One region of the Lactococcus sp. KTH0-1S genome, then DNA from elsewhere that is predicted to be linked to it. Evidence: a T-box and tRNA genes for the amino acid it is inferred to sense, from the RefSeq annotation. Region 1 holds a T-box; the other regions hold tRNA genes.
What was found. A T-box is a leader RNA that pairs with one kind of tRNA and senses whether it is charged. The one in region 1 lies ahead of ACRYLU_RS11090 (valine--tRNA ligase), so its partner is inferred to be a tRNA-Val.

Region 1 (4,020 bases):
TTTGCTTATATTTCTGAGCGAGAAGGCCGAGTCAATATCGCAATCAAGCAGAAGCCAGAAATCGCAATCGAATTGCGAGATTTCTTTGTGGATATTAATCCAGCATTTCACATGAATAAAACGCATTGGAACGATGTTTTACTTGGTGGAGATGTTGCTGATGAGCAAGTTTGCAAAATGGTTGAGCAAAGCTATGATTTAATCAAACCCAAAAGATAATGATGAGCCGAATGCTCTGAATTTTAATAGGAGAAAAAATGACTTACGAACAAAATTTTTTAAAAGATTTTCAAGAATGGGTGGACCAACAAGTTCAAATTTCTGAACTTGCCATGAAAGCCGCTGAAAAAATTGCCACAGAAGACGGTAAAAAAGAAGCGAAAGAAGCAGCTATTCGCTATGAAAGTCGTTTAGACGCTTACCAATTTTTGCAAGGAAAATTTGAAAACTACAAAAATGGTAAAGATTTCCATGACGTTCCAGATTTTGGAACAAAAACATTTTAATTAATAATTGAGTTCGCCCTCCTTGAAGTGGATGAAAATAGAGAAAATGGAACCTGTGCCTTGCACAGAACCGCAATTTCCTAATTTTCATAACTTCAAAGCAGTCGGGCTCACATCTTAAGGAGATTCAAATGAATTTTAAGAAGATGGTTGGTAATCAAGTGCGAGTAAGAGCTCTCGCTTAGATTACCGCAAAGTCTTATTTCTTTGCGGATAAGAACAAATTGAGTTCACCCTCCTTGAAGTGGATGAAAATGGACAAAATGGAACCTGTGCCTTGCACAGAACCGCATTTTCTCAATTTTCATAACTTCAAAGCAGTCGGGTTCACATCTTAAGGAATAAGAAAATGTTAAAACCATATGAATATAATCGAATTAAATACCTGACCTTTGACCTGGTCAATGTCTATCACTCTGTCAATGATAAATCGACAGTTGAGGCAGTTTACGCCCAAGTCGCCACAGAAATTTCGCAAATTGCTGAAAATGCTGACAGTCTTGTCAGTGAAAATAATCTGTCAGTAAAAGTTGCTATCCAAGAATACTTATCAGCCATTGATAATCCTAAATTATCAAGAGAACAAGCTGAAAAATTACTGACAGAACTTAAAACTTTGGTCGAAGCTTTTCATTTACCGAGCGAAGCTCAAATGAAAAAAGCTTTCAAAAAAGTTAAAAAGTTAAAAATTCCAGCGACAAGTCAATGGGATTTACGTGATGTCACTTACTTTGCTTGGAATGAAGTTTCAAGTAGTCGAAAATATCTTTTGACCGCTGACGGGCGTGGTTTTTATGGCAGTATCTCTGGCAGTATGAAAAATATCTGTGCCATTTGCCAAAAAACAAGTATTGTCACTCAATTTCTAGCGACAACAAAAAGAGGGGCTGACGGCACTTATACTAAAAATGGCACCTATATTTGCTTAGATTCTGAACAATGTAATCAGCAAATTCAAGCCAAAGAAGGCTTGGAGCATTTTTTAGAAATCATTAAAGAAAAATAAAAATTTAGAAGTATCTTGTAAAAAAACAAGAATTCTGCTAAAATAAAAACAAGTTGACGAGGAGTAATAAAGCAAGACTTATAGAGAGAACACGGCTGGTGAAAGTGTTCAGTCAAACTTTATGAAGGTTGCGTCATTTCAAGAAAATTATGGCATAAAATGAGTGTCGTCAATTGACGAAAATCAGGTGGTACCGTGCGGAAGCACCCTGGAGAATAAATCAGGGTGCTTTTTTTGTACCCAAAGGAGAAAAACATGACAAACGAACTAACCCCAAAATTCAACCCGACAGAGGTTGAAGCAGGACGCTACGAAAAATGGCTTGAAGCTGATGTTTTCAAACCTTCTGGAAATCCCGATGCAGAGCCTTATAGCATCGTTATTCCACCACCAAATGTGACCGGAAAACTCCACTTGGGTCATGCTTGGGATACAACTTTGCAAGACATCATCATCCGTCAAAAACGGATGCAAGGTTTTGATACGCTTTGGTTGCCAGGAATGGACCATGCGGGGATTGCCACTCAGGCAAAAGTTGCTGCCCGCCTTGCTGAAGATGGTATTTTACCACAAGACCTTGGACGTGAAAAATTCCTTGATAAAGTTTGGGAGTGGAAAGATGAATATGCCACAACAATAAAGGAACAATGGGGTAAAATGGGAATCTCAGTGGATTATTCTCGTGAACGTTTTACTCTTGATGAAGGCCTTTCACAAGCGGTTCGTAAAGTTTTTGTTCAACTTTACAATAAAGGTTGGATTTACCGTGGTGAAAAACTCATCAACTGGGATCCAAAAGCGATGACTGCTTTGTCAGACATTGAAGTCATTCACAAAGAAATTGATGGGGCTTTTTACCACATCACTTACCAAATTGAAGGAAGTGATGAGTTTGTTGAAATCGCCACAACACGTCCAGAAACTTTCCTTGGTGATACAGCTGTTATCGTCAATGAAAAAGATGAACGCTATAAACATTTAGTGGGCAAAAATGTTATCCTCCCAATCATTAATCGGGTCATTCCGATTTTGACAGACGACCATGCTGATATGGAAAAAGGAACTGGGGTTGTAAAAATTACGCCTGCGCATGACCCTAATGACTTTGAAGTTGCGATGCGTCATGATTTGCCAATGATTAACATGATGAACAATGACGGAACCATCAATGAAAATGGTGGAAAATATGAAGGACTTGACCGTTTTGAAGCCCGCAAACAAATTGTTGCTGACCTCAAGGAATTGGGCCAATTGCTTGATATAAAACCAGTCCGCCATGAAGTTGGGCACTCAGAGCGAACAGGAGTGGTTGTTGAACCACGTTTGTCAACACAATGGTTTGTCAAAATGGACGAATTAGCTAAGAATGCGATTGCTCATCAACGAAAAGAAGATGGAACGGATGATGTGGTCGCTTTCTATCCACCGCGTTTTGGTGATGCTTACTTGCAATGGATGGAAAATGTTCATGATTGGGTTATTTCACGTCAACTTTGGTGGGGGCATCAAATTCCAGCTTGGTATAATGAAGCGGGTGAAATGTATGTTGGTGAAGAAGCACCTGAGGGAGAAGGTTGGACACAAGATGCCGATGTACTTGATACTTGGTTTAGTTCAGCTTTGTGGCCTTTTAGCACGATGGGTTGGCCGGATGAAAATGCAGAAGACTTCAAACGCTACTATCCAACATCAACTTTAGTAACCGGTTATGATATTATTCCTTTCTGGGTTTCACGTATGATTTTTCAAGGTTTGGAATTTACAGGTAAATCACCATTTAAACGTGCTTTAATTCATGGTTTGATTCGTGACGAAGAAGGACGTAAAATGTCTAAATCGCTTGGTAACGGAATTGACCCAATGGATGTGATTGAAAAATATGGAACAGATGCACTCCGTTGGTTCCTATCAAATGGTTCTGCACCAGGACAAGATGTGCGTTTTTCTTATGATAAAATGGATGCCGCTTGGAATTTCATCAATAAAATTTGGAATGTTTCACGTTATATTTTGATGAATTCAGAAGATGTCAGCGCTGATGCTGTTTCTTCGGCTTTGACAAAAGTTGCAAATAAAACTGCTGGTAATGTCACTGACCGTTGGATTTTGACACGTTTGAATGATACTGTTGAGCGCGTGACTGAACAAATGGATAAATTTGAATTTGGTGTTGCTGGTCATATTCTTTACAATTTCATTTGGGATGAGTTCGCCAACTGGTATTTGGAATTAACAAAAGAAGTTATGTTTGGTGAGGATGAAGCTGAAAAAGACATTACACGTGCAGTATTGCTCCATGTTTTAGATCAAGTTTTACGTCTATTACACCCAATTATGCCTTTCTTCACTGAAGAAATCTTCGAAAAATTACCAAACACTTCTGGTTCAATTGTTGTTGCCGAATATCCAAAAGTACGTCCAGAATTTAATGACGACAAGGCAAGCGAAGGTGTGGCGATGTTAATCGAATTAATTACAGCCGTTCGTAATATTCGTGCTGAGGTTAAT
Region 2 (4,020 bases), 100 kb from region 1:
TATCCAGTCGTGCTCAACAAATGACACCATTACTAGAAGATTGGAATTTTGAAAAAATAGAAAACTATAATCCCCAAATAGGCTACCAACAATCTAAAACTGCCAACGTTTTATTTTCAATAAAACTAGATGAATTAGGAAAAAAATATGGAATTAGAAGTTTTGCCGTCCATCCTGGTATGATTCCAATGACAAATATTGGTCGTCAAAATTCACCTATTACACCTTGGCTCCGCTACCTAGCCGACTATTTTAAATTAATTCACATCCCCGTATTTTTTAATGCACTTAAATCCGGCTTTGACCGAAGTAAATATCGCTATTTAAAAACAATAGCTCAAGGTGCCGCAACACCTCTTTGGGCCTCAACAAGCCCTGATTTAGAAGGTAAGGGTGGTCTTTATTGTGAAGACCTTAATATTGCTAGACTTATGACATCAGAAGAAGCTAATAATTTTGCTGGTGGCTTACGTCCGCATGCAATAGACCACAATGACGCAGATAGACTTTGGCAGATTTCAAAAAATATAACAGGTCTAGATTTTGAATAAACCCTTACTATAAAATAAAACTGACCTATTTATAATAGGTCAGTTTATCTATTTTTTAGTAGATGAAACTTATTATACATACTACTTTTGATTAAATAATGGTATTTATATTAAAAATACACACAAATTTCTTTGACATGTTATTGATCAAGTGCTAATATTATGCTATATATTCAAAATAGTTTGAATATATAGTTTTTTATAATTAAGGAGATGCTTATGAAGAAGAATTTAAATGAACTTCAAAAATTTATAGTGATGAACCTGCAACACTCACTAAAAATTTTTACAAGAGAACAGCCATGATTTTAAAAAAATACAAAATTAATATTTTAGGAATTCTATTTTTTCTTTTATTAAACATTCTTTATCAATATCCCCTTGTTTTAGTTTTTGCCTATTTCTTTAATAAAAGAATCTTTTTCTTTACCGATTTTTTATATACTAATTCTTCTTGGACCTTCCCACTATTAATGACTGTGGTATTAATACTCATTTTTATAATTGCTTGGAAGCTTGGGTATCTAAAAAACACACTTAAAAACTGGCATTTAAAGCGTATTTTTGGGCTGATGGGGATTGTGTTTTTCACTTTAACAATTAATTATCTAGCAACAGTATTTGTCCTAAAAACACAAATTATTTCTTCCGTGACGAGTGATACTGGTATGTCGGATATTTTAGGCCAACTACCAACCATTTGTCAAAAATATATACTAGGAATTATTGTTCCACTTTCGGAAGAGCTATTGTTTAGAAGTTATGTTTTTGGTTCAATAACTAATAAAAAGATTGCCTTTCTAATCTCTTCTCTACTTTTCGCTCTTGTCCATACAGGATTTTCTTGGTACTTACTTCCATATCTCATCCTTTCTTTTATTATTACTTGGGTTTATTCAAAAAGAAATAATTTCATCGAGAGCGCGATTGTCCATAGCTCAGTGAATCTTTTTAGTGGATCTGCAATCAAACTACTAGACACATTTTTTAAACTATTACCTTATTAAAAATAATGTAAAAAGGAGAACTATGAAAAATTTTATAAACAAACCAAATAATATTAAAAGATGGATTTTATTTTTATATTCCATTCTTTCGCTACTTATTACCATCACTTATATTGCCTTAAACCATACTTTTTTTAAAGTAGATTGGCAACGGTATGATATTGATGGGACTTACAGAGGAAAGGTGGATGAGATACTAAAACATGGCGTCTTCTGGATAAATGGTAATCTAACAGCAATCAACTCTACACTACTGATTTTAATTCTAGCTGTGGGAGCAATTCTTTCACTATTAATTTTCTATTTAGCCTGGCATAATCTAGCAACTAGAACATGGACCCCAATTCTGTGCTTAGCAGGATTTTTGATTCCTCTAATCGTTCATGGCGACGGAAATATTCTCAAATCCTTGATTATTGGCTATATTTTTATCATTGTTGGAGCAAGCTTTTCAGTTCAGACTTTACGCTTTTACTGATTTTAAAAACGCATTTAATATAACAAAAAACTACTGAATTCAATAATTTTCAGTAGTTTTTTGTTAACTATAAAATAATCCAATTAATTATATAAAAAAAGCTAACAATAGGCATGTTAGCTTTTATGTTATGCCGAAGGCCGGGGTCGAACCGGCACTCCCGTGAAGGAACCAGATTTTGAGTCTGGCGCGTCTGCCTATTCCGCCACTTCGGCGAAACATAACAACTGGGGTAGCTGGATTCGAACCAACGCATGAGGGAGTCAAAGTCCCTTGCCTTACCGCTTGGCTATACCCCATTAAAAAGGCGGATGACGAGGATCGAACTCGCGAGTGCCGGCGCCACAAGCCGGTGTGTTAACCACTTCACCACATCCGCCATAATGAAACACGGGCAGCAGGAATTGAACCCACACTAAAGGTTTTGGAGACCTTTGTACTACCTTTATACGATGCCCGTTTTCTATGGAAGGGGAGGGATTCGAACCCCCGAACCCGAAGGAGCGGATTTACAGTCCGCCGCGTTTAGCCTCTTCGCTACCCTTCCAAACTCTTTATTCACTTAATGGCTGAAACAACCAATGGGAGTTAACGGGATCGAACCGCTGACCCTCTGCTTGTAAGGCAGATGCTCTCCCAGCTGAGCTAAACTCCCAAAACTTGGCCACTCGCCTATCTCCCAGGGGGCAACCCCCAAGTACTTCCGCCGTAGATGGACTTAACTTCTGTGTTCGACATGGGAACAGGTGTATCTCCATCGCAATGATGACCAAATCATTAAATGTTACCTTGAACATTCAAAACTAAATAACAATTCTTCTAACTTTTAAACCATAAGCCTATTATATTTGACTCTTTTGGTAAAGTCCTCGAGCGATTAGTACTGGTCCGCTCCAAGTCTCGCAACTCTTCCACTTCCAGCCTATCTACCAGATCATCTCTCTGGGCTCTTAATTCTTACGAATGGGTAATCTCATCTTGAGGTGGGCTTCGCACTTAGATGCTTTCAGCGCTTATCCCTTCCCTACATAGCTATCCAGCCGTGCTCCTGGCGGAACAACTGGTACACCAGCGGTAAGTCCATCCCGGTCCTCTCGTACTAAGGACAGATCCTCTCAAATTACCTACGCCCGCGACGGATAGGGACCGAACTGTCTCACGACGTTCTGAACCCAGCTCGCGTGCCGCTTTAATGGGCGAACAGCCCAACCCTTGGGACCGACTACAGCCCCAGGATGCGACGAGCCGACATCGAGGTGCCAAACCTCCCCGTCGATGTGAACTCTTGGGGGAGATAAGCCTGTTATCCCCAGGGTAGCTTTTATCCGTTGAGCGATGGCCCTTCCATGCGGTACCACCGGATCACTAAGTCCTAGTTTCCTACCTGCTCGAGTTGTAGCTCTCGCAGTCAAGCTGGCTTTTACCTTTACACTCTACGATTGATTTCCAACCAATCTGAGCCAACCTTTGAGCGCCTCCGTTACTCTTTAGGAGGCGACCGCCCCAGTCAAACTGTCCGTCAGACACTGTCTCCCTGGCCGATTATGCCAGCGGGTTAGAGTAACCATAAGTCAAGGGTAGTATCCCAACAACGCCTCAATAGAAACTAGCGTCCCTATTTCAATGGCTCCTACCTATCCTGTACATGACTTACAGGTACTCAATATCAAACTACAGTAAAGCTCCATGGGGTCTTTCCGTCCTGTCGCGGGTAACCTGCATCTTCACAGGTACTAAAATTTCACCGAGTCTCTCGTTGAGACAGTGCCCAAATCATTACGCCTTTCGTGCGGGTCGGAACTTACCCGACAAGGAATTTCGCTACCTTAGGACCGTTATAGTTACGGCCGCCGTTTACTGGGGCTTCAATTCATACCTTCGACTTACGTCTAAGCACTCCTCTTAACCTTCCAGCACCGGGCAGGCGTCACCCCCTATACATCACCTTGCGGTTTAGCAGAGAGCTGTGTTTTTGATAAACAGT
Region 3 (4,020 bases), 250 kb from region 1:
GTATACCGTGAGGAGTGCTGGAGCGTTAAGAAGTGAGAATGCCGGTATGAGTAGCGCAAGATAAGTGAGAATCTTATCCACCGTAAGACTAAGGTTTCCAGGGGAAGGCTCGTCCGCCCTGGGTTAGTCGGGACCTAAGGCGAGGCCGAAAGGCGTAGTCGATGGACAACTGGTTGATATTCCAGTACTAGATATGATCGTGATGGAGGGACGCAGTAGGCTAAGAGATGCCAGTTAATGGATTCTGGTCTAAGCAGTGAGGTGTGAGATGTGTCAAATGCATTTCTCTTTAACATTGAGCTGTGATGGGGAAGCAACTACGGTTGCGAACTCTCTGATGTCACACTGCCAAGAAAAGCTTCTAGCGTAAAGTCATATCTACCCGTACCGCAAACCGACACAGGTAGTCGAGGCGAGTAGCCTCAGGTGATCGAGAGAACTCTCGTTAAGGAACTCGGCAAAATAGCCCCGTAACTTCGGGAGAAGGGGTGCTGGTGTAAAAGCCAGCCGCAGTGAATAGGCCCAAGCAACTGTTTATCAAAAACACAGCTCTCTGCTAAACCGCAAGGTGATGTATAGGGGGTGACGCCTGCCCGGTGCTGGAAGGTTAAGAGGAGTGCTTAGACGTAAGTCGAAGGTATGAATTGAAGCCCCAGTAAACGGCGGCCGTAACTATAACGGTCCTAAGGTAGCGAAATTCCTTGTCGGGTAAGTTCCGACCCGCACGAAAGGCGTAATGATTTGGGCACTGTCTCAACGAGAGACTCGGTGAAATTTTAGTACCTGTGAAGATGCAGGTTACCCGCGACAGGACGGAAAGACCCCATGGAGCTTTACTGTAGTTTGATATTGAGTACCTGTAAGTCATGTACAGGATAGGTAGGAGCCATTGAAATAGGGACGCTAGTTTCTATTGAGGCGTTGTTGGGATACTACCCTTGACTTATGGTTACTCTAACCCGCTGGCATAATCGGCCAGGGAGACAGTGTCTGACGGACAGTTTGACTGGGGCGGTCGCCTCCTAAAGAGTAACGGAGGCGCTCAAAGGTTGGCTCAGATTGGTTGGAAATCAATCGTAGAGTGTAAAGGTAAAAGCCAGCTTGACTGCGAGAGCTACAACTCGAGCAGGTAGGAAACTAGGACTTAGTGATCCGGTGGTACCGCATGGAAGGGCCATCGCTCAACGGATAAAAGCTACCCTGGGGATAACAGGCTTATCTCCCCCAAGAGTTCACATCGACGGGGAGGTTTGGCACCTCGATGTCGGCTCGTCGCATCCTGGGGCTGTAGTCGGTCCCAAGGGTTGGGCTGTTCGCCCATTAAAGCGGCACGCGAGCTGGGTTCAGAACGTCGTGAGACAGTTCGGTCCCTATCCGTCGCGGGCGTAGGTAATTTGAGAGGATCTGTCCTTAGTACGAGAGGACCGGGATGGACTTACCGCTGGTGTACCAGTTGTTCCGCCAGGAGCACGGCTGGATAGCTATGTAGGGAAGGGATAAGCGCTGAAAGCATCTAAGTGCGAAGCCCACCTCAAGATGAGATTACCCATTCGTAAGAATTAAGAGCCCAGAGAGATGATCTGGTAGATAGGCTGGAAGTGGAAGAGTTGCGAGACTTGGAGCGGACCAGTACTAATCGCTCGAGGACTTTACCAAAAGAGTCAAATATAATAGGCTTATGGTTTAAAAGTTAGAAGAATTGTTATTTAGTTTTGAATGTTCAAGGTAACATTTAATGATTTGGTCATCATTGCGATGGAGATACACCTGTTCCCATGTCGAACACAGAAGTTAAGTCCATCTACGGCGGAAGTACTTGGGGGTTGCCCCCTGGGAGATAGGCGAGTGGCCAAGTTTTGGGAGTTTAGCTCAGCTGGGAGAGCATCTGCCTTACAAGCAGAGGGTCAGCGGTTCGATCCCGTTAACTCCCATTGGTTGTTTCAGCCATTAAGTGAATAAAGGTTCTGTAGTGTAGCGGTTATCACGTCGCCCTGTCACGGCGAAGATCGCGGGTTCGATTCCCGTCAGAACCGTTAGTAGAAATACTAATGACTCGTTAGCTCAGTTGGTAGAGCATTTGACTTTTAATCAAAGGGTCGCTGGTTCGAGCCCAGCACGGGTCATAATCCTAGCGGATGTGGCGGAATTGGCAGACGCACTAGATTTAGGATCTAGCGCTTAACGGCGTGGGGGTTCAAGTCCCTTCATCCGCATACTAGGTATTAGCCGACTTAGCTCAGTTGGTAGAGCATCTGATTTGTAATCAGAGGGTCGCGTGTTCGAATCATGTAGTCGGCATTGTCGGAAGACACAAAGTTTAAGTGCGAACGTAGTTCAGGGGTAGAACACAACCTTGCCATGGTTGGGGTCGCGAGTTCGAATCTCGTCGTTCGCTTGATAATTCTCCCAAGTGGGAGTTTTTGTATAATACCCGGGGTGGCGGAACTGGCAGACGCACAGGACTTAAAATCCTGCGAGGGGTAACCTTCGTACCGGTTCGAAACCGGTCCTCGGGATATGCTAAGATTAATAGTTATTAAACTATTAATCTTTTTTTATCTTTCTTTAAGAATGGCTTAATAAAGCGGTTACTTTGGTTTTTTGCGAGCTTGGACTAGAAAAATACTTCACAAAATGCTATACTAGGTAAGTAATAAAATATTCGGAGGAATTTTGAAATGGCAATCGTTTCAGCAGAAAAATTCGTACAAGCCGCTCGTGATAACGGATACGCTATCGGTGGTTTCAACACAAACAACCTTGAATGGACTCAAGCTATCTTGCGTGCAGCAGAAGCTAAAAAGACTCCAGTATTGATCCAAACTTCTATGGGTGCGGCTAAATACATGGGTGGTTACAAAATGTGTAAACTCCTCATTGAAACTCTTGTAGAATCAATGGGAATCACAGTTCCAGTTGCTATTCACCTTGACCACGGTCATTTTGATGATGCTTTGGAATGTATCGAAGTTGGTTACTCATCATTGATGTTTGACGGTTCACATCTTCCAATCGAAGAAAACCTTAAACTTGCTGAAGAAGTAATCGCTAAAGCTCATGCTAAAGGCATCTCAGTTGAATGTGAAGTTGGTTCAATTGGTGGTGAAGAAGACGGTATTGTTGGTGAAGGTGAACTTGCTCCTATTGATGATGCAGTTGCAATGGCTAAACTTGGTGTTGACTTCCTTGCAGCAGGTATCGGTAACATTCACGGTCCTTACCCAGAAAACTGGAAAGGTCTTCACATCGATCACCTTGAAAAATTGAACAAAGCACTCGTTGAAGCTATGGGACACAATGTGCCAATCGTACTTCACGGTGGTTCTGGTATCCCTGATGATCAAATCAAAGAAGCTATCGCTAATGGTGTAGCTAAAGTTAACGTTAATACTGAATGCCAACTTGCTTTCGCAGCTGCTACTCGTAAATTCGTTAATGAATTTGATGCTAATGAAGCAGAATACATGAAGAAAAAACTTTTCGACCCACGTAAATTCTTGAAACCTGGTTTCGATGCAATTACTGCGTCTGTTGAAGAACGTATCGACGTATTCGGTTCAGCAAACAAAGCTTAATCATCTTTTAAAATATGATTAAATAAACGTTTGTCATTTTTGACAGGCGTTTTTTTATAATTTTAAAAAATGAATATGATGTGGATGGCAATAAAAATATATTTGGATTTATTCTTATTTTAAAAGAATTTGCTATTTTTTAAATTTATGTTCCATAAATATGAGTGATTAGTTTGACTTATGTAGCTTTGAATGTTACAATTATGTTAGAGTCGATGTCTTTGAGAGGACAATGTTGAAATTATTATGTTTGGTGTGGAGGATAAGTTAAAATTGATTAATAGTATTAAAATAACGCATTTGAAAAAAGATAAATTTATTGCAGGGACGGCACTAATTTTGGGAATGACTGCTTTTGGCGTAGCTGGACATGCTGACGAGGTCACTGTTGCAAATTCTGGTGATACTTTAGAGCTAACTTCGGATGCGCCAACAACTGTAAGTA

Region 2: it has a tRNA-Val gene. The T-box ahead of ACRYLU_RS11090 (valine--tRNA ligase) is inferred to sense a tRNA for this amino acid. The anticodon was not compared.
Region 3: it has a tRNA-Val gene. The T-box ahead of ACRYLU_RS11090 (valine--tRNA ligase) is inferred to sense a tRNA for this amino acid. The anticodon was not compared.

Annotation. Positions count from the first base shown of each region.
Region 1 covers NZ_CP195165.1:2,251,230-2,255,249, reverse strand. The annotation lists gene ACRYLU_RS11105 (MmcQ/YjbR family DNA-binding protein) at 1-219, shown strand, start outside; gene ACRYLU_RS11100 (DUF1912 family protein) at 258-506, shown strand; gene ACRYLU_RS11095 (FusB/FusC family EF-G-binding protein) at 856-1,512, shown strand; T-box leader at 1,560-1,726, shown strand; gene ACRYLU_RS11090 (valine--tRNA ligase) at 1,768-4,020, shown strand, end outside.
Region 2 covers NZ_CP195165.1:2,351,505-2,355,524, forward strand. The annotation lists gene ACRYLU_RS11630 (SDR family NAD(P)-dependent oxidoreductase) at 1-551, shown strand, start outside; gene ACRYLU_RS11635 (lysostaphin resistance A-like protein) at 854-1,558, shown strand; gene ACRYLU_RS11640 (transporter) at 1,581-2,036, shown strand; tRNA gene ACRYLU_RS11645 (tRNA-Leu) at 2,168-2,251, opposite strand; tRNA gene ACRYLU_RS11650 (tRNA-Gln) at 2,264-2,335, opposite strand; tRNA gene ACRYLU_RS11655 (tRNA-His) at 2,343-2,415, opposite strand; tRNA gene ACRYLU_RS11660 (tRNA-Trp) at 2,426-2,496, opposite strand; tRNA gene ACRYLU_RS11665 (tRNA-Tyr) at 2,503-2,583, opposite strand; tRNA gene ACRYLU_RS11670 (tRNA-Val) at 2,619-2,691, opposite strand; rRNA gene rrf (5S ribosomal RNA) at 2,695-2,810, opposite strand; rRNA gene ACRYLU_RS11680 (23S ribosomal RNA) at 2,894-4,020, opposite strand, start outside.
Region 3 covers NZ_CP195165.1:2,005,917-2,009,936, reverse strand. The annotation lists rRNA gene ACRYLU_RS09810 (23S ribosomal RNA) at 1-1,656, shown strand, start outside; rRNA gene rrf (5S ribosomal RNA) at 1,740-1,855, shown strand; tRNA gene ACRYLU_RS09800 (tRNA-Val) at 1,859-1,931, shown strand; tRNA gene ACRYLU_RS09795 (tRNA-Asp) at 1,961-2,033, shown strand; tRNA gene ACRYLU_RS09790 (tRNA-Lys) at 2,051-2,123, shown strand; tRNA gene ACRYLU_RS09785 (tRNA-Leu) at 2,132-2,213, shown strand; tRNA gene ACRYLU_RS09780 (tRNA-Thr) at 2,226-2,298, shown strand; tRNA gene ACRYLU_RS09775 (tRNA-Gly) at 2,324-2,395, shown strand; tRNA gene ACRYLU_RS09770 (tRNA-Leu) at 2,431-2,516, shown strand; gene ACRYLU_RS09765 (class II fructose-bisphosphate aldolase) at 2,679-3,575, shown strand; partial or broken gene ACRYLU_RS09760 (amidase domain-containing protein) at 3,921-4,020, shown strand, end outside.